Linked DNA regions of Bacillus pumilus. The protein of the gene in region 4 interacts with the protein of the main gene of each other region in a pairwise test. Links are inferred from orthologs where the notes say so. Each region holds a gene or a part of one and is shown on either strand. Other genes may lie near its edges. The genes, in order: nusG, yhbY, hfq and rho.

Region 1 (4,860 bases), 2.9 Mb from region 4 along the record:
GGAGCTTGAAGAACGCTAAGCAACATAGATAGTAAGCCTTCGCGAGACGGAAGTTCCGCAAGAGCCTTCACTTCTTCTACAGTCGCTACGTTTCCTTCGATGACACCAGCTTTGATTTCTAAAGCTTCGTGGCTTTTCGCAAATTCGTTGATGATTTTCGCAGGTGCGATAACATCTTCGTTACTGAATGCGATAGCGTTTGGACCTGTTAAGAAATCGTTTAAACCTGTTAGTTCAACTTGTTCAACTGCACGGCGAGTCAAAGTGTTTTTGTAAACTTTGAATTCTACGCCAGCGTCACGAAGTTGTTTACGAAGTTCAGTCACTTCAGAAACTGAAAGACCGCGGTAATCTACAATGACAGTAGACATGCTATCTTTGAATTTAGAAGTAATTTCATCAACGACAACTTTTTTTGTATCGATTGCATTGCTCATGGTTACACCTCCTGTACATTGTTTGTGTAACACTTATACCGATCAGGCCATCACGTTCCTAACGAACGGTTCTCCATATAAAAAGCCTCCAATAAGACATGGAGGCTGTATATACAAGCATACGTTAACGTAAGACTGTGACATATACACCTCGGCGGGTTAATTAAGCCATAAGGCCCCTGCTGTCTACGGTATAAATGGACATATTCTATTTTACAACATTTTGATATTATCAAAATGATTGTGATAAGTCAAGATTTATTTTGCAGAGAAAGAAGATGGATCCACTTTCACGCCAGGGCCCATAGTAGATGTAACAGAAACGTTTTTCACGTATACACCTTTAGCCGCTGCAGGTTTTGCTTTAAGGATTGTGTCATAGATTGTTGCAAAGTTCTCAACAAGCTTTTCGTCCTCGAAAGAAACCTTTCCGATTGGCGCGTGGATGTTACCAGCTTTATCAACGCGGTACTCTACTTTACCAGCTTTGATTTCATTGATTGCTTTTTCTACTTCGAATGTAACAGTTCCTGTTTTAGGGTTTGGCATAAGACCTTTTGGTCCAAGTACACGACCGATCTTACCAACTTCACCCATCATGTCAGGTGTTGCAACGATTACATCGAATTCGAACCAGCCTTGTTGGATTTTAGTGATGTAATCAGAATCTCCAACGTAGTCTGCTCCAGCAGCTTCTGCTTCTTTTGCTTTTTCGCCTTTAGCGAACACAAGAACGCGTTGAGTTTTACCAGTTCCGTTAGGAAGTACAACTGCACCGCGGATTTGTTGATCGTTTTTACGAGGGTCTACGCCCAAACGAAAAGCAACTTCTACAGTCGCATCAAATTTCGCTGTATTTGCTTTTTTTGTAAGAGAGACAGCTTCAGCTACATCATACGCTTTAGTACGTTCGATTAGCTTAGCAGCTTCTACATACTTTTTACCTTTTTTAGCCATTATAAAAATCCTCCTTATGTGGTTTTAGCGGAATAACCTCCCACGAATAAGGGTTGCGAACTTGTCAAAACCAAACTCGCAACCCAACAAGACAATAAATTAATCTTCGATGACAATACCCATACTGCGTGCAGTACCTTCAACCATGCGCATAGCTGATTCAACGCTAGCAGCGTTTAAGTCAGGCATTTTTGTTTCCGCGATTTCGCGTACTTTATCACGCTTAACAGTTGCCACTTTATTACGGTTAGGTTCACCAGAACCAGACTCAATACCAGCTGCTTTTTTAAGTAAAACTGCAGCAGGTGGAGTTTTAGTAATAAATGTAAATGAACGGTCTTCAAAAACCGAAATTTCAACAGGAATGATAAGACCAGCTTGGTCAGCTGTACGAGCATTAAACTCCTTACAGAATCCCATGATATTAACACCGGCTTGACCTAGTGCAGGTCCAACTGGTGGAGCTGGGTTAGCTTTTCCAGCAGGAATTTGCAATTTAACAACTTTAACTACTTTTTTAGCCACGAGACACACCTCCTTAAAGTCCGTGATGTGGTAATAGGGGAATCCCCCTCCCACTCAACAACTTCATTCTTTATATGAATGACGAAATAACTAGCTAGCGATCTTGAGCGAACTCAAGACGTACCTTTGCTATATTACCACTTCTATACACTCATTTCAAGCTCTTTTGAATTACAATTTATCGATCTGCGTGAACTCAAGTTCCACGGGTGTTTCTCTACCAAACATATTAACAAATACTTTGACTTTGCTTTTATCGTAATCAATCTCTTCGATAGAGCCTGTGAAGTTAGCAAATGGTCCGTCGATGACCTTGACTGTTTCTTTCAATTCAAAGTCGATTTCTGTTTTGCGTTCTTCAAGACCCATTCTCTTCAGAATGGTTTCAGCTTCGCCTGGTAGTAGGGCTGTCGGCTTTGAGCCTGATCCAGCTGATCCAACGAACCCTGTGACACCTGGTGTGTTACGAACTACATACCAAGAGTCGTCAGTCATCACGATTTCCACTAGGACATAGCCAGGGAATACTTTCTTTTTGACAACTTTTTTCTTACCATTTTTAATGTCTGTTTCTTCTTCTTCTGGTACGACAACGCGGAAGATCTTATCTTGCATGCCCATTGATTCAACACGCTTTTCCAAGTTCGCTTTTACTTTGTTTTCATAGCCAGAGTACGTATGCACAACATACCAATTCTTTTCCATTTCGTTCAGGACTATTCAGTCCTTCCCTCCCCACATTTCGTAATGTCTATTTGACGAATCTCGAGTACCGGTAAATATTTTCAAGCAATTGAAAAAACCCGTAAAACGGGTTTTTTGGCAAGTCATATTATGATCTATTATAGCACGTTCAGCAGACCATTATTCAAGTATTAATGAATTAATTCGATTAATTGTGAGATTCCTATATCAAGAAAAGAGAAAAAGATTGCAAAGAATACGACTGTTAAAATAACAGTGATTGTGTAACGAATCATTTCGTTTTTCTTTGGCCAGCTGACCTTCTTCATTTCTTTTCCGACACTTTTTAAGAAACTGATAATACGCATTGTAAAAGACCTCCACAGATTAAAGAACGCAAATCTTACTTCGTTTCTAAATGTGTTTTATGTGAATTACAAGTCTTGCAATATTTCTTAACTTCTAATCTTTCAGCTGCTGAAGCATCACTTTTCATTGTCGTATAATTGCGGCTTCCGCAGTCTTTACAGGCTAGAGTAATCTTTTTCCTCATATTTACACCTATTTTCTCGACATCATTTCCTTAGTACCTTATCACAGTGTCGAAAAAGCTGTCAATATAGGTTTGATTAGAGACTAATCTCGCGAAGCTCTAAATATTTCTCTAATTTTCTCTTTACTCTTTGGAGTGCGTTATCAATTGATTTCACATGACGGTTTAAATCTTCAGAAATCTCTTGATAGGATCTGCCATCAAGGTAAAGCACAAGAACCTTTCTTTCCAGCTCGCTTAGTAGTTCACCCATCTTCATTTCGATATCATCAAATTCTTCTTTGCTAATGATTAAATCTTCTGGGTTAAGCGCTTTAGCACCGGAAATGACGTCCAACAATGTTCTGTCTGATTCTTCATCATATATTGGCTTATCTAATGATACATAGGAATTTAACGGGATATGTTTTTGGCGAGTAGCTGTTTTAATTGCGGTGATAATTTGGCGGGTAATACATAATTCTGCAAAAGCCTTAAATGAAGTAAGCTTGTCCTCTCTGAAATCGCGGATAGACTTATAAAGTCCGATCATCCCCTCTTGGACAATGTCCTCTCGATCCGCTCCAATCAAGAAATAAGATCTTGCTTTTGCACGTACAAAATTTCGGTATTTCGTTATTAAGTAATCTAGCGCATCACTATCTCCGACATGAACCCTTTCAATGACTTGTTCATCTTCCAACTGGCAAAATTGCTCTCTGATGGATTTATCCTTGCTGTTGTTTAGATTCACTTCGATCCCCCCGACCGCACCTAGATAGAAATATTATACATTAATGGTTGAAATATCGTCAAGCTATTCTAGATTCCCACGCCGCCATTTTTCAAACGTTTTCAATACATCTTCTGACAATTCTATCTTGGATGCTGGTTTATCAGAAGTAATCTTTTTGACTCTCGTTTCAATCTTTCGTTCGATCACTTCAATCTCTCTTAAAAGCTCTCGAGCCGACTTCCGAAGAGCTCCTTGTCCAAAGATTGCCCATTGTTCTGTAAAGTCTGAGGTCGCCACATGAATCTGCGTCCGAATATTATTCAAATCCTGGGCAAGCTTTTCAATCCGCTCATCAGCCGTTTCATTCTCTCTCGTAAAGATGACCTCTACTCGGTGATTGATTCGCTTTTTTTCGATTCCTTTGACCATATGGGCATCGAATACAACAATGACTCGATACCCTGTATAGGCTTGATATTCTGCTAAATTTTGAATCAGTATGTCTCTGGCTTCTTCAAAGCTGTTTTCCTTTAAGTGCTGCAGCCTTGGCCATGCACCTATCATGTTGTATCCATCGACTAAGAGGATGTCCATCTCTATTCTCCTAACGGATAACGTTTTCGATACACTTCATACATCAATAGACTAGCAGCAACTGACGCGTTTAACGAAGTGACCTTTCCGGCCATTGGCAGCTTAATTAGAAAATCACACTTTTCTTTGATCAATCGGCCAATCCCTTTTCCTTCACTGCCAATCACGAGAGCAAGCGGCATCGTGCCATCAAATTGTCTGTAATCCTGTTTGGCAGACGCATCTGTTCCCGCGACCCAGATTCCTCTTTCTTTCATCTCATCAAGAGCTCTTGAAAGATTGGTGACTTTGGCAACAGGAATATGTTCAATTGCTCCAGTAGATGCCTTGGCAACAGTTGTCGTTAAGCCGACCGCTCTCCTTTTCGGAATGACAATCCCGTGTGCACCTACAGC
Region 2 (4,977 bases), 2.8 Mb from region 4 along the record:
ACCTATTGAAATTCATCATTCGATTACAAGAGCGGCGTCAGATATCGTCAGCTGCGGTCCTGCCTTTATCAGCTTCCTCGTTCAGGAAATGATTGAAGCAGCCGTCGAAGAAACAGATATTTCTAAAGAAGAAGCCACCACCTTATCAGAAGATATGCTAGTAGGGCTTGGCCGTTTAATTGAAAAAAGACTGTATACTCTTCCGACACTGCAAGACAAAGTCTGTGTAAAAGGCGGCGTCACGGGTGAAGGGATTAAAGCACTTGAAGCAGGTGTTCAAGATATGTTTCATCGCCTCTTTCAAAACACCCATGAAAAATTTGATGAAGATCTTGAAGCGGTTGCGCAACAATACCCGCCAAGTGTGTTTACTGATGATCGCAGAAATTAATCCACTCTGCAACAAGCGAAAAAAGGGTTTTAAAAAACCATCGTCCATTAAACGATGGTTTTTGGTTTCTTAGCTGAAATGAAATATCTTTCGGCGAATTCCCCGGGCGCTTCATTTGTAAAATCAGCGGTCACTGCTATTTGTTCAAAGCCAGCGGACGCAAGGAACGCCGCATAGGTCTCAAATGGAAATGTACGCTGTTCATGTGTCTCATCATAACGCTGATACACATCTCCGTCCTTTACAAAAAAGCTTAAATCGTGAATGACTGAATACATGTCATCCCCTTTATCACTCTGCCAAATATAGCTGATCTCTTCATCTTGATCGGCATAAGTCGAACCTGGGAATATCTCTTCCATTTTATAAGGAGTATGAACATCAAAGAGTAAAACGCCATCTGCCTCTAAAAGCTGAAACATGTTTTTAAAGGTTTTTTTGACGTCATTTTCGTTTTTTAAGTAATTCAAGGAATCACAGCATATAACCGCTGCTTGAAAGACTTGCTCAAAACCCGTCAGCTCTCTCATATCTTGATGTAAAAATTGAATGGACTGCTTTTTCGCCTGTGCTTTTTGCTGCGCGAAAGCCAGCATTTCTTCACTGAGGTCAATTCCTGTGACTGCGTGACCTTTTTCAGCTAACCGAAGAGAAATCTCTCCAGTTCCACAGCCAACATCAATAATAGCAGCATTCGGTTTGACATTCTGCTGGATCCACTGAACCCATTCATCATAAGGTGCATGTGTCATGAGCTCGTCATACACACCTGCAAACCCTTGATAAATCATGAGTTAATGCCAAGTGAAAGCGTTTCTCTCGGCGCATCTCCCCATAGCTTCTCTAGGTTATAGTATCCTCTTTCTTCTTTGTGGAACACGTGAGCAATGACATCACCAAGATCAATCAATACCCATCTTGCTTCATCAAAGCCCTCCATCTTCTTCACTTCAATTCCACTTTCCTCTGCAAGATGTTTTACTTCTCTTGCTATGGCCTGCACTTGTTTATCAGAGTTCCCGTGACAAATGAGAAAATAATCGGCAACAAGTGAGATCCCTTGCATATTAAGGGCAATAATATCCTCAGCCCGTTTATCATCGCATGCTCCTGCTGCGACGTTTAAAATTGATGATGAATCCATCCAAATTCCTCCTTAATTGTTCTTATGCACAAGTGAGTTGTAAGTTGCGAGCGTATCTGGAAAGACTGGCTGATTCTTTTTCAGCAAAAAGCTGATCGTGTTTTTCAGTGACTGAATCAATGCGCTATCCAAATCTTGCTCTGCTAACTCTCTTACTTCTTCAACACCAGGAAAATGACGTCCTGGTTCGATATAATCAGCAACATAAATGACCTTTTCAAGTAATGTCATGTTTGGTCTGCCTGATGTATGAAATTCAATAGCCGTTAAAATGTCTTGGTCGTTAATAGCTGCTTCCTTTTTAACCAAATAGGCACCGACCGGGGCATGCCAAAGCTCGGGCGAATATTCCAGCAATAGAGGGTTCATCTGTTCCTGCTGGATAATCCCCTTCATCTCATCCTTTGGTCTAAATTTCGCATAATCATGAAAAATAGCGGCGATCTCTGCTTTTTTCACATCTGCACCGAAACGTTCCGCTAATGAAATGGCTGTCTCCATAACTCCAAGTGTATGTGTATATCTATGCTCTGTTAACTGCTCTTTGACACAGTTCAATGCTTCTTCACGATTCATATAAGTGATGCTCCTTTATATAACGCTCAACAGCTTTCGGTAACAAATAATCGACAGGTTTTTCCTGCATGATTCGCTGCCTAATCAATGTCGATGATACATCAAAAGCTGGAACATCTGCAAACAAAAGAGAATATGTCGTACTTCCGGTATATCCCGGTCTTTTCATCCCAATAAAAGTAATCATCTGAAGCAAATCATCAATCCGATGCCATTTTGGCAAATATTCGACCATGTCCGCTCCAATCATAAAAAAGAACTCATCTTCAGGATGACGCTTCTTCAAAAGCTCCACCGTATCTACTGTATAAGATGGACCCTCCCGCTCCATTTCAATGAGCTCCAGCCGAAAATGTGGATTTGACTCAATCGCCGCTTCCACCATTTTCACCCGGTGACGACTATCTGCTCGCTTCCGGTCTGTTTTATGAGGGGGCTTGTGATTAGGAATAAACCAAATTTCATCAAGCCCTACTTGAAAACGCACCTCATTTGCCATCAGCAAATGCCCATTATGAGGAGGATCAAATGTACCGCCGAACAATCCTATTTTTTTCATATCATATCCACCTTTACGGCAGCTTAATTTGTTTGTTTTCCTTCGATTCTTTATAAAGGACAATCACATTTCCGATCGTTTGAACAAGTTCAGCTTTTGTACCTTTGACAAGTGCTTTCGCAACTTCCGTTTTGTCCTCGTCGCAGTTTTGTAATATGCTGACCTTTAATAATTCTCTTACTTCAAGCGCCTCGGAAATCTGCTTGGTCATATTGTCATTTACCCCGCCTTTTCCTACTTGAAAAATAGGTGATAAATGATGTGCTTTTGCACGCAAAAAACGTTTTTGTTTCCCTTTTAACATGGTGTTCCTCCTAATTTCTGTATGACAATTGACTTCATTTTTCTTACGTCAGGCGTGATGCCTGTCCACAGTTCAAAGGCTCTAGCTGCTTGTCCAACAAACATGCCGACACCATCTACTGTTTTTAAACCTAACCCGGCTGCTTCTCTGAGCAGCTTTGTTTCTATTGGATTATACACAATATCACAAACAACCGCTGTTTTTTTTGCGTTTGCTAAAGAAATCGGGGTTTCTTCAACATTTGGGTGCATACCAATTGAGGTCGTATGGATGATGACATCATATTCCCCAAGCTGCTCTTCCGCCGTCTTTAATGTAATGGCACTAGAAGTGATGTTCCCATCTGCACTTTTAATTAAAGCCTCAGCTTTTTCAATGGTGCGGTTGGTGATATCAAAGCTTTTCGGTGCATAGTCAGCGATTGTCGTATAAATGGCTCTTGCCGCTCCTCCAGCACCAATTAAGAGAAATGAAAGCTCTGTTAATGGCTGATCCAAGGCTTCGAGCAGTGAATGAAGAAAGCCCTCTCCATCTGTGTTGTACCCAACGAGTTGACCTTCTTCAAGCCGCACCGTATTGACGGCACGCAGGCGTTCAGCTGTGACATCAATTTTGTCCAGATACTGCATGATGTCTACCTTGTGCGGAACAGTGACGTTAAAGCCGCTGATTCCTAAGGCTTTCATACCGTTAATCGCATCTTTCAGGTCATTATTTTCTACTTGAAAGCCGTGATAATGTCCATCAATTCCAGCATCCTTTAATGCTGCATTATGAATATCCGGAGACATTGAATGGCCAACAGGGTTACCGATTACTCCGTATAATGGTTTCAAAGTCTCTCCCCCTCTGAACAATTAAATTAACGAACGTCTCAAAAACACATGCACGCCTTTTGGCGCATAGACTTTGATTTGCTTACCTGCATCATTTGCCGTGATCCATCCTAAGCCTGAGAAAACGATATCCATTTTCGGCTGATCTATGGTAAAGGTATGCGGAACGAGTGGTGGAAAATCTTCCATCCCCTCTTTTGATGGCGGTGATAGCAATTCCCCTGCATGTTTTTCATATAAATCATCTGCGTTTTCTAACTTTGTTCTGTGTATGTTCAGCTCATTTGGCATATAGCAGACAAATGATGTTCTGCCGCCTTTTACATAATCAAATCGAGCAAGCCCGCCAAAATAAAGCGTTTGTGCTTCGTTTAATTGGAACGTTCTCGGTTTTAATTCTTTTTTCGGCGTTAAGATCTTCAAGTCATTTTTGCTGACATAGTGCGCCATCTGATGACGGTTGATAATGCCCGGTGTATCAAATAGAGCAGATCCGTCATCAAGCGGAATCTCAATGGCATCAAGTGTTGTACCTGGATACTGGGATGTGGTGATCACGTTCTCTTCGCCAGATACTTCTTTGATGATTCGATTGATAAATGTGGATTTCCCAACATTCGTACAGCCGACGACATAGACATTTCTTCCTTCGCGGTAATGATCGATCGCTTCCATCACCTCAGGTACGCCTTGACCTCTGCTTGCACTGATTAAGAACACATCGATCGGGTTCAATCCGTTTTCTTTCGCTTCCCGTTTCATCCAATGAACCAAACGATCTTTTTTCACGGATTTCGGTAAAATATCTACTTTGTTGCCGACAAGTAAAATCGGGTTACCACCGACAATACGACTCAGCCCATTAATCCAGCTTCCGTTAAAGTCAAAAATATCAACGACCTTGACAATCAGAGAATCTGTCTCTCCGATGCTGTGCAATATATTTAAAAAGTCGTCTTCTGTTAAAGAAACATCTTGTATTTCATTGTAGTTCTTTAACCTAAAACAGCGCTGACAGATTACATCTTCTTTCAATAGAGATGCTGCCGGCGCATATCCTAATTGATCTTTATCTTCCGTCTGAATGGCTACACCGCAGCCAATACAAACAACCTTTTCCATTATTACTCTTCCTCCCACTGAATGTGGCCCTTACGCTTTAAGGCT
Region 3 (4,959 bases), 1.3 Mb from region 4 along the record:
ATTTTCTACAAGCTCATCATACATTTCTTCCATGTCCATCTCATCAAGATGCTGTCCATATTCTTTATAGACTGTGTGCGGATAGAAAGTGTAAGCTGTTTTATCTTCTCTTGCAAGCTCAATAAATTTATCCGGGATGACGACACCGATGGACAATGTTTTCACACGCACATCTTCATCTGCAGAGATTTTTTTTGTATCTAAGAAATCATTAATATCTCTGTGGAAAATATTAAGGTAGGCACTGCCTGATCCTTGTCTTTGTCCCATTTGATCTGCATATCTGAATGCATTATCAAGAAGCTTCATCACGCCGACGACACCTTTTGTCGCGTTTTCAACATCTTTGATTGCCTCGCCTTTGGCACGAAGTTTTGACAAGTTCAAGCTGACGCCGCCGCCTAATTTTGAAAGCTGCATTGAAATATCAATCGCTCTTGAAATATCGTTTAATGAGTCATTCACTTCAAGCAAGAAGCAGCTCACAAGCTCACCGCGTCTTTTACGTCCCGCATTTAAGAATGTTGGTGTACTTGGCTGATATTCCTGATTGATCATCAGTTCTACAAACTCAAGGGCTTTTGCTTTATCTCCACCCGCAAAGAAAAGCGCTACAACTGAAATGCGGTCTTCATAGCGTTCAAGGATTTTCTTTTTATCATTTGTTTTCAGTGCATAGTCGTTGTAAAACTTAAACGCACTCATGAATGATGGGAATCTAAATTTCTTCGCATATGCAGCTTCGAATACCTCTTTAATATCCGCCATGCTGTACTGTCTTAAAAATTCTTCCTCATAGTAGTCGTTTTCTATTAAGTAATCAATCTTCTCTTCTAAGTTGTGAAAGAAGACTGTGTTTTGATTAATATAATCTACGAAATAACTATGTACAGCTTCTTTGTCCTTATCGAACTGAAACTTTCCTTCTTTTTGAATCATAATCTCGTTATTTAATTGTATCCACTTTGGAACCTGATTTTGTGACAATTCTTTCTACCTCCTGTGTAAACAATTCAACATCCCTTTTTGTTCCGCTTAGTTCAAAGGTGTGCAAAATAGGAACTTGATATTGTTTAGAAATCGTATCGGCGCTTTTGGCAAAATTATCTCCCCACACTTTGTTTCCACTCACTGCTACACCAAGTAAAAGGTGAGCATTTTTCTCTAAAAAGGATTGAGTGGTACTAGGGACTTGTCCAAATCCTGTCGTAAAGGTGACGAGAATAAACGGCGTATCCAAAAACTCTTCTCCAGTCAATTTTTGTTTGTCTGTAAAAGGGGTCTTGTCCAAAAAGCGTTGAACATTTCCTGTTTTTGAATCAAATACGATTTGAATCAATTCCATCACGACCTAGTTTTTAGTATTGTTGATCATTTCGTTATTCACTATATATAGTATACTATGTTTTTTCAAAACACAACATATAGATGTTCGAAACGAAAAAAATCAACCAACCCGGCCGAACATTCATAGCCGAACTCGTACGTTCAAATAAATAGAGCAGAACAGGATCTAAAAATAGACTGCTCTACTCTCTATTCAACTGAAACCGAAATCTATCATAACACGAAAAAAAATCGCTTAGTAGACTAGACTTTTTGTTTTATTTTTTGTAGGCATCGCACTGTAAATCTTCTGACACTTCTGTAATTTCCACTTCAACACCTAATTCTTTTAGCACCGCTTCAAGCGCAGAGACGATTGAAGCTTCTCTGACTAATTCTTTCCCATTTACAGAAACGCTTGTTCCATATTCGAAACAGGAGTCGTCTTCACAAGTTTGTTCCCAATGATTAATTTTAATTTTGTGTGTCATGAACTCATCCTTTTCTGTCTAGATGTCTGATGCATGATTATAGTGTAGCGACTTCACATTCATTTGTAAATTTACGTGCTTACTCTTCCACAGAATCGTCATCATCATAATCTTCGTCCCACTCATCTATGTATTTTGTTTTAATCAGGGTCAGTTCTCCCTCTTTTTCATCAAACCGGTACACCTGTACTTCATCATCTTTCACAACAGCGAAGTGATTATTTTTTAGTGCAACAGCTGATTGTAACAGACCTTCTATATCTCCATGATCATCTTGATTAGAATAGTTATGCCAGCTTTCCTGCCTGGATTCAATGTTTGAAATGGCGCACGATCCAAATAAGACAACAATCCCAATTAGTAGAAGGATCACTCTAATTCTTCTTAATTCAAGCTCTGCGTTTTCCATATCGTTTCACCTTCCTTCATATCCAATAAGGGATTATACGCAGAATAGGCAGAAAAGTTTCATGGCATGCAAAATAGCCCCTCTGCACTGACAAAAAACGTAGCGGGTTCCGGCCGGTTTAATCGCAGATGCATGGGGCTATTAGGTCGAACATATCCTATTCTAATTCTAGATTTACATTCTTTTGAGGAGCAAATGTAGAAATGGCGTGTTTATAAATAAGCTGCTGCTTCCCTTCTGTTTCAAGCAGCACCGTGAAATTGTCAAATCCTTTCACTTGACCGCGAAGCTGAAAGCCATTCAGTAAGAATACTGTGACAAATGTATTGTCTTTGCGGATTTGATTCAAAAATTGGTCCTGAATATTAATCGGTTTCATGTTTCGTCCTCCTTGATTCTGATACCTACAGTTTCGCTTTAAGTCCAAGCTTTCCTGCTATATATGCGAAAATTTCCTCTTTTTTGTCTGAAAAGTGGCAAGGCGGTGTCATGTCGAACCAAGTGACATCCATTTTATTACGGAACCACGTGAACTGACGCTTCGCATATCTACGGGAATTTTGCTTTAATTGCTGAATGGCTTCATCCAGTGAGCAGTCACCTTGGAAATACGTATACAACTCTTTATAACCAATCGCTTGAACCGATTGACAATCCTTCAAGCCAGATTGATAAAGTGCGCTCACTTCCTCAATTAAGCCTTCATCTATCATCATATCAATTCTTTGGTGAATGCGCTCGTACAAAAGCTCTCGGTCCATTTTCAGCCCAATGAAGGCTGTATCATAAAGAGGAACTTCTTGATGACCATTTTGCATTTCAGACATTTTCTGACCTGTTGTATGGATCACTTCCAGCGCCCGGATCACGCGGCGGACATTATTCGGATGAATGGCTTTTGCAGCATCAGGGTCTACCGCCTTTAGCTTTTCGTGTAGCTGAAGGGGGCCATGCTGCTGTTCAAAAAGCGCCATTTCTTCTCTAAAAGCAGGGTCACTTTTTTCATCGGTAAATGTGTAATCATATAAAACAGATTGAATATACAAACCTGTTCCGCCGACAATCATGGGTGTTTTCCCTCTAGCGGCAATCTCTTTAATTTTCATACGGACTAGCTGCTGAAATTCAGCTGTAGAAAAAGATTCGTCCGGCTCTTTAATATCAATTAAGTGGTGCGGGACACCATCCATTTCTTCAGAGGTGATTTTAGCTGTTCCAATGTCCATTCCTTTGTAAATCTGCATAGAATCACCGCTGATAATTTCTCCATTAAATGCTTTTGCTATATGAATGCTCAGTTTTGTTTTGCCGACAGCGGTCGGTCCTACTAATACAATCACTGGTTGTTTCGTTTTTTTCATAACATCACTCTCTTTTACAAACTGCCTACAGTATAGCATAACTTCTCGTTCTCTCCTATAGAACGACTATCACCAGCCGAGTGGTTCATTTCCGACCACTTCATATGTTTTTCCTTTCAAACGGTGCGTATGCGTCGGCCGCTCCTCGTCGGGGCTAAAGACGACTCCTCCATATGGAATAGGGACAGAATCGTTATAGGCAGAATACGTGACTTCCTCAATCTCGTGATAATGCGTACCGTCCACTCTCGGTATCGCAGGCCCTGTGATACCATAATATCTGTGGAAATGCCCCCTCTCAAAAGAAGTGATTCCGCCATAGTAATGAGTATGCTGATCGGTACTGCTTCCATTGACAGGTTGGGAAATACCTTCTATTAAATGATAATGCTCTTCTGTTACATCCGTTCTTGCTTTATAAGCATGAGCATGAGGCGGACATTTTGCCCAATCAGATGGATACAGGCCCATTTTTAACATTCCTCCTTATTATAGGCGTTCACCCAAACACATATAGGCCAATCGAATACACTGTTGTCAGTTACAGTGATTTTATGTGAGAGGAGCCTTTTTTTATGAATTATTTTGATGCACCGCCATTTATGCAAGAAGACATGCGAAGACCTTTTGGTTTTGGCTTTGGACGCCCGGGTTTTGGGTTTGGGAGACCTGGATTTGGTTATGGCAGACCTGGATTCTTTGGACCTCCATTTTTAGGTGGTTTTGCTGGAGGGCTGCTTGCAGGATCTTTACTCGCGCCAGGATATGGCTATGGGTACCCTTATCCGCCGCCATACCCGCCATACGGACCATACCCTTATTATTAAATATGACGTTTTAGTGAAAACATCCGCTCATAAAATGAATCGATTGACACACTAGTTTTTCATAGGTTAACATTTACTTTACCGACCGTTCAGTAAAGTAGGTGTTTTTTTTATGTCTAAAACCAAAAAAGAGCAAATCTTTGATGCAGCTGCCCGCACGATTTTAGAAGAAGGATTAAGTCAGCTTACCCTTCAGCAAGTGGCAGAGCATGCACATATGACCAAAGCCGGACTACTTTATCATTTTGCAAGCAAGGAAGAGCTCATCCAAAAAATGAATGAGCACGCGATTCTTTGCTTTCGTCAGCAGCTCAAAACGTATCAAGAAACTTACAAATATGAAAAAACGCCTTACGTCCATGCATATATATCGGCCACATTACATGACCTTGATCATCAAAACACGACTCAGCTATGTACAAGTATGCTTGCTACTATGTCATTTGATGAAACGTTATTGAACCCTTGGCGTGATTTTTATGCAGAGTTCAAAGCGAAAGCAGCTGAGGAAATTAATGACCCTGCATTGAGCCACCTAATCCGTC
Region 4 (5,047 bases):
ATTGTTTGTTCCAACATCTAATACGACTGGAATCACGCGGCTTGGATCAATACCTGCTGCAGCTGTGTAAACAGCTAATTTACCGATTGCGATGTTGATACCACCGACACCCCAGTCACCAATTCCAAGAATGCTCTCAGAGTCAGTTGCTACGATTAGGTCGATATCTCCTGCTGTTGCATGTAAGTTTTCAAATGCTTTCTCAATGCCGTCAATGTTGTCGATTGAAAGATAGACACCATGAGGTCTTCTGTATTCATGGCTGTATTCTTGAATCGCTTCACCAACAGTTGGTGTGTACACAACTGGAAGCATTTCACGAAGCTTGTCTGATATAAGCTTATAGAACAATACTTCGTTACGGTTTTGCAAATCACTTAAGTATACGTTTTGACGAAGACGATCTGGCTGTGCTAGGAATTGCTTGTACGCTCTCTCCGCTTGTTGTTCTAAAGTGAGAACAGTTGGAGGAAGTAAGCCTTCTAGTCCAAGCTCTTGTCTTTCTTCTTCAGAGAAAGCAACGCCTTTGTTCAACGTTGGAATCGATAATACATCTTTACCTGTCAAAGTGGTTTCGAGGTACCCTTCTTTTGTTTTCTTCACGTTGTTCATCAAAAACTACCCTCTTTCTAAAATATAAATAAAGTGAACTATTAATTTAAAGAACGATTAAGGAGGAAAATCCTTAATCAAAAAAAATTATGACAAGAAATCGAACTTTTCGTTAAAATGCTTTACACTACAGTTAGTCATTTTATGCCTGCTTATGCTAAAACGCAAGCGTTGAAAATTAGATAATTTTTTCGTAGCGTTATTTAATTTATTTAAGTACAAATGATGGGTGTTCAGCCAAAATCTCGAAAAACGAAACACAGCGGCATTTGCTATTTTTTTAATTGTCAAGTGTTGTACCAACGTCAAGCCTTGGTACTTCATGGTGATGTCTGCATCGTGCTTCGTATGATTCCTGCGCACCTACTAAAATAATGGGATCATCATAGGATGCGGGTTTACCGTCGATTAAGCGTTGTGTTCTACTCGCTGGGGAGCCGCATACCGAACAAACTGCTTGAAGTTTTGTTACAAGCTCTGCACATGCCATTAAATGCGGAACAACACCAAATGGCTCTCCTCTAAAGTCTTGATCAAGGCCTGCAACAATGACTCGGTAACCTTTATCAGCCAATTGAGTGACAATGTCAATGCTTGTCTCATCAAAAAATTGCACCTCATCTATGCCAATGACATCGGTTCTTTCTGATATGTGCGTTATTATGTCTTTTGGTGAGGCTACTGCAATCCCATCGACCGATGAACCGTTATGTGAAACAACTGAGCTAGTACTATATCGGTTATCAATCGCTGGTTTGAATATTTTTACTTCTTGTTTGGCAAAGGTGGCCCTTTTGGCTCTCCGAATCAATTCTTCCGACTTTCCAGAAAACATACTTCCGCAGATGACTTCAAGCCAACCGCTTTGTTTCATCACATACATAAGGTCTTCTCCCCCGTTTTAAAGTTCCATCAATCCACGTAAAAAAACAGGCAAGAACGGATTCCTGCCTGTTTATTGTATCTATTATTACTTAAGACCGTATTTTTTGTTAAAGCGGTCAACACGTCCATCAGCAGAAGCGAATTTTTGACGGCCTGTATAGAAAGGATGGCACTCAGAGCAAATCTCGATGCGTACCTCTTCTTTTACTGATCCAGTTTCAAACTCATTTCCACAAGCGCATTTGACTGTAGCTTTTTTGTAGTTAGGATGAATTCCTGTTTTCATCTACTGTCATCTCCTTCCGCCCTGAATCCAATTCGGAAACAGAGTTAATATCTCAGAATAAATTCTGAAACGCACATGATGAAATTATAACAGTGTGAGTCTATGATTGCAAATGTATTTTTTCAACAAGCTATCTTCTAGATGCAGACATGTTCGCTTGTTTCCATTCTTGCGTTAAAATATCGAAAAATTCTTGGTTTGTCTTTGTCTTTCTCATTTTGCGCATGAACTTCTCAGCAAAGTCAGGTGTATCTGACATCGATTTTCTCATCGCCCATAAACGATCAAGATGCTCTTTTGGTACAAGCAGTTCTTCTTTTCTCGTTCCAGAACGACGAATGTCGATTGCTGGGAAAATTCTTCTTTCTGCCAGAGAGCGGTCTAAATGTAGCTCCATGTTCCCCGTTCCCTTAAATTCCTCATAAATCACATCATCCATACGTGATCCTGTATCAACAAGCGCAGTGGCTAAAATGGTCAAGCTTCCGCCTTCTTCAATGTTACGCGCAGCACCAAAGAAGCGTTTTGGACGGTGGAAAGCCGCTGGATCAATACCGCCGGAAAGCGTTCGGCCGCTTGGCGGAATGACAAGGTTGTATGCACGAGCAAGCCTTGTGATGCTGTCCATTAAGATGATGACATCTTTCTTATGTTCAACAAGACGCATGGCACGCTCTAATACAAGCTCTGCTACTTTAATGTGGTTTTCCGGTACTTCGTCAAAGGTTGAACTAACAACATCCCCTGCAACAGAACGTTCGATATCTGTTACTTCCTCTGGGCGTTCGTCAATTAAAAGGACAATTAGCTCTGACTCTGGGTGATTTTCAGAAATGCTGTTGGCAATTTCTTTGAGCAAAATGGTTTTCCCAGCCTTAGGCGGTGCAACAATTAAACCACGCTGCCCAAACCCAACTGGCGCCATCATATCCATAATTCTAGTAGACAGGTGATTAGGCTGTGTTTCGAGAATCATTTGACGATCAGGGAATAGCGGCGTGAGTGCAGGAAAGTGAACACGTTCCTTAGCTGATTCTGGGTCGTCCCCATTTACCGCTTCGACATGAAGGAGGCCATAGTAGCGTTCATTCTCTTTTGGAGGTCGTACCTTTCCAGACACCTTATCTCCGTTTCGTAAATCAAAACGTCTGATTTGTGAAGCTGAAATATAAATGTCTTCAGAACTTGGAGAGTAGTTAATTGGTCTTAAGAAACCAAATCCCTCAGACTGAATAATTTCAAGAACCCCTTCCATAAATAAGAGATCCTCTTGCTCAGCATTCGCCTTTAAGATGGCAAAAATCAATTCTTTTTTTGTTAGTTTGCTGTAATAAGAGATTTTGTACTTTTTTGCTAACTCATACAGCTCTTTTAATTTCATATTTTCCAAAGATGAAATCGAAACATCTTTCAATATGGACACCACACTTTTCTAGTCAATGTATTTCATTACAAATGCATGACCATTGTATTTGATTAGCTTTTAATTCCGTTTTTGTTGGAATGACCTCGCTCTCATGGTAACGCTCCCACTCGTTTTATCGTAAAGATAGGAACAATGTGAAATTGAGCTTTGTCAACATAGAGAAGGATAATGAGTATATCGTCATGATGCGGCAGTATTTAAACTTGTTGAAGCTTAAAAGAAGTAAATTCGCAGAAAATTTCGCAGCACTCTTTAGTTTTACCTCATTTGCAGAGAATATTCAACTTTAAAAAGAAAATGATATACATTTGACACCTATATGAAAAGCGGGTAATGAATACCCGCTTTCAGATTACGGACGAATGACAAGATTCGGTTTTTTCTTTAAGCTGTGTCTGCCATCTACGAAACGAACTGTACCTGATTTCGCACGCATCACAACACTATGTGTTGTTCCAACAGAGCCTTTGAATTGAACACCTTTTAATAGCTCACCGTCTGTTACACCAGTCGCTGCAAAAATGGCGTCGTCGCCTTTCACGAGGTCTTCCATTCTTAAGACTTTGCCAACATCCAGCCCCATTTTCTCACAGCGTCTGAGTTCTTCTTCACTTTGAGGAAGAAGCTTTCCGTGGATTTCACCACCAAGTGCCTTTAACGCAACAGCAGAAAGGACACCTTCTGGCGCTCCGCCTGAACCAAATAGAATATCAACACCTGTATGATCAAATGCTGTATTAATGGCTCCTGCAACGTCACCATCATCGATCAGTTTGATTCTTGCTCCTGCTTCTCTCAGTTCAGCAATGATTTTCTCATGTCGATCTCTGTTTAAAATCGTTGCAACCACATCTTCAATATCTTTGTTTTTTGCTTTTGCTACAGCACGAAGATTGTCAATGACAGGCGCTTCAATGTCGATGCAGCCTACCGCTTCTGGACCTACTGCGATCTTATCCATGTACATATCAGGTGCATTCAGCAAGTTGCCATGATCTGCCACCGCAATAACAGCTAAGGCATTCCAGCCGCCGCTTGCCACAATATTTGTTCCTTCTAAAGGATCAACAGCTACATCCACACGAGGTCCGTATCCGTTCCCAAGCTTTTCCCCAATATAAAGCATTGGTGCTTCGTCCATTTCCCCCTCGCCAATGACCACTGTTCCTTTCATCGGAATGGTATCAAATACATCACGCATTGCACTTGTTGCAGCATCATCTGCTTCGTCTTTTAATCCTCTTCCCATCCAACGAGCAGATTTTAATGCAGCTGCTTCTGTCACCCGTACTAGTTCCATCGATAAACTTCTTTCCATTTTTGTCCAAATCTCCTCTCACAGTCAAAGCCTTATGAATTTTGAAGTTCTTCTATTTCTTGGTCACTCAGCTTTTCACGCCAGATGGTTGCACCCAAGCCTTCAAGCTTCTTCTCAAGCAAACTATATCCTCTGTCTATATGTTCAAGCCCTGTGATTTCGGTCACACCGTCTGCCATTAACCCTGCAACCACGAGACAAGCACCTGCACGTAGGTCACTTGCCTTCACCTTTGCTCCTTGAAGCTGCGTTTGTCCAGTAATAATGGCAGATCTTCCTTCGACCTTCATGTTTGCACCCATTCGACGCAATTCGTCAATATGCTTAAAGCGGGCTGAGTAGATCGTATCTGTGACCACACTCGTGCCTTTCGCCTTTGTTAACAGCGCCGTCATCGGCTGCTGAAGGTCCGTTGGAAAGCCCGGATACACAAGGGTTTTAATATCGACAGGCTTGAGTCCTTCGTTTCTGCCAACGATCAGCATTTGATCGTTGCTTGTTTCAATGGTGAACCCCATCT

The links.
Region 1: the proteins of rho (region 4) and nusG interact in binary tests that used the Escherichia coli proteins (3 or more experiments, as listed by UniProt). The link is inferred for Bacillus pumilus from one-to-one orthologs.
Region 2: the proteins of rho (region 4) and yhbY interact in binary tests that used the Escherichia coli proteins (3 or more experiments, as listed by UniProt). The link is inferred for Bacillus pumilus from one-to-one orthologs.
Region 3: the proteins of rho (region 4) and hfq interact in binary tests that used the Escherichia coli proteins (3 or more experiments, as listed by UniProt). The link is inferred for Bacillus pumilus from one-to-one orthologs.

Annotation. Positions count from the first base shown.
Region 1 is NZ_CP047089.1:3,309,023-3,313,882, reverse strand. What follows is about bases 858-3,620. They hold nusG (transcription termination/antitermination protein NusG), read right to left. Parts: upstream 2,625-3,620; coding sequence 2,091-2,624; downstream 858-2,090. Other genes in these bases: sigH (RNA polymerase sporulation sigma factor SigH), read right to left, coding at 3,233-3,620; rpmG (50S ribosomal protein L33), read right to left, coding at 3,007-3,156; secE (preprotein translocase subunit SecE), read right to left, coding at 2,795-2,971; rplK (50S ribosomal protein L11), read right to left, coding at 1,494-1,919; rplA (50S ribosomal protein L1), read right to left, coding at 858-1,394. Also shown: rplJ (50S ribosomal protein L10), read right to left, coding at 1-437; more of rplA, read right to left, coding at 696-857; more of sigH, read right to left, coding at 3,621-3,889; rae1 (ribosome-dependent mRNA decay endonuclease Rae1/YacP), read right to left, coding at 3,953-4,465; 23S rRNA (guanosine(2251)-2'-O)-methyltransferase RlmB, read right to left, coding at 4,468-4,860. UniProt on the Escherichia coli protein: Part of the processive rRNA transcription and antitermination complex (rrnTAC). The complex forms an RNA-chaperone ring around the RNA exit tunnel of RNA polymerase (RNAP).
Region 2 is NZ_CP047089.1:3,199,926-3,204,902, forward strand. What follows is about bases 1,330-4,209. They hold yhbY (ribosome assembly RNA-binding protein YhbY), read right to left. Parts: upstream 2,975-4,209; coding sequence 2,684-2,974; downstream 1,330-2,683. Other genes in these bases: rsfS (ribosome silencing factor), read right to left, coding at 1,330-1,535; yqeK (bis(5'-nucleosyl)-tetraphosphatase (symmetrical) YqeK), read right to left, coding at 1,548-2,111; GPS65_RS15915 (nicotinate-nucleotide adenylyltransferase), read right to left, coding at 2,101-2,670; aroE (shikimate dehydrogenase), read right to left, coding at 2,968-3,810; yqeH (ribosome biogenesis GTPase YqeH), read right to left, coding at 3,832-4,209. Also shown: late competence protein ComER, read left to right, coding at 1-391; GPS65_RS15900 (class I SAM-dependent DNA methyltransferase), read right to left, coding at 439-1,182; more of rsfS, read right to left, coding at 1,179-1,329; more of yqeH, read right to left, coding at 4,210-4,932; GPS65_RS15935 (YqeG family HAD IIIA-type phosphatase), read right to left, coding at 4,935-4,977.
Region 3 is NZ_CP047089.1:1,691,320-1,696,278, forward strand. What follows is about bases 995-3,856. They hold hfq (RNA chaperone Hfq), read right to left. Parts: upstream 2,606-3,856; coding sequence 2,384-2,605; downstream 995-2,383. Other genes in these bases: nrdI (class Ib ribonucleoside-diphosphate reductase assembly flavoprotein NrdI), read right to left, coding at 995-1,339; GPS65_RS08210 (hypothetical protein), read right to left, coding at 1,605-1,817; GPS65_RS08215 (YmzC family protein), read right to left, coding at 1,897-2,226; miaA (tRNA (adenosine(37)-N6)-dimethylallyltransferase MiaA), read right to left, coding at 2,631-3,587; GPS65_RS08230 (YmaF family protein), read right to left, coding at 3,657-3,856. In the rest of the region: nrdE (class 1b ribonucleoside-diphosphate reductase subunit alpha), read right to left, coding at 1-987; more of nrdI, read right to left, coding at 947-994; more of GPS65_RS08230, read right to left, coding at 3,857-4,058; GPS65_RS08235 (hypothetical protein), read left to right, coding at 4,163-4,414; GPS65_RS08240 (TetR/AcrR family transcriptional regulator), read left to right, coding at 4,527-4,959. UniProt on the Escherichia coli protein: RNA chaperone that binds small regulatory RNA (sRNAs) and mRNAs to facilitate mRNA translational regulation in response to envelope stress, environmental stress and changes in metabolite concentrations.
Region 4 is NZ_CP047089.1:361,356-366,402, reverse strand. Bases 1,056-4,005 are described here. They hold rho (transcription termination factor Rho), read right to left. Parts: upstream 3,198-4,005; coding sequence 1,914-3,197; downstream 1,056-1,913. Other genes in these bases: glpX (class II fructose-bisphosphatase), read right to left, coding at 3,562-4,005; rpmE (50S ribosomal protein L31), read right to left, coding at 1,583-1,783; GPS65_RS01765 (thymidine kinase), read right to left, coding at 1,056-1,495. Outside these bases: malS (oxaloacetate-decarboxylating malate dehydrogenase), read right to left, coding at 1-612; more of GPS65_RS01765, read right to left, coding at 893-1,055; more of glpX, read right to left, coding at 4,006-4,527; GPS65_RS01745 (UDP-N-acetylglucosamine 1-carboxyvinyltransferase), read right to left, coding at 4,560-5,047. UniProt on the Escherichia coli protein: Facilitates transcription termination by a mechanism that involves Rho binding to the nascent RNA, activation of Rho's RNA-dependent ATPase activity, and release of the mRNA from the DNA template.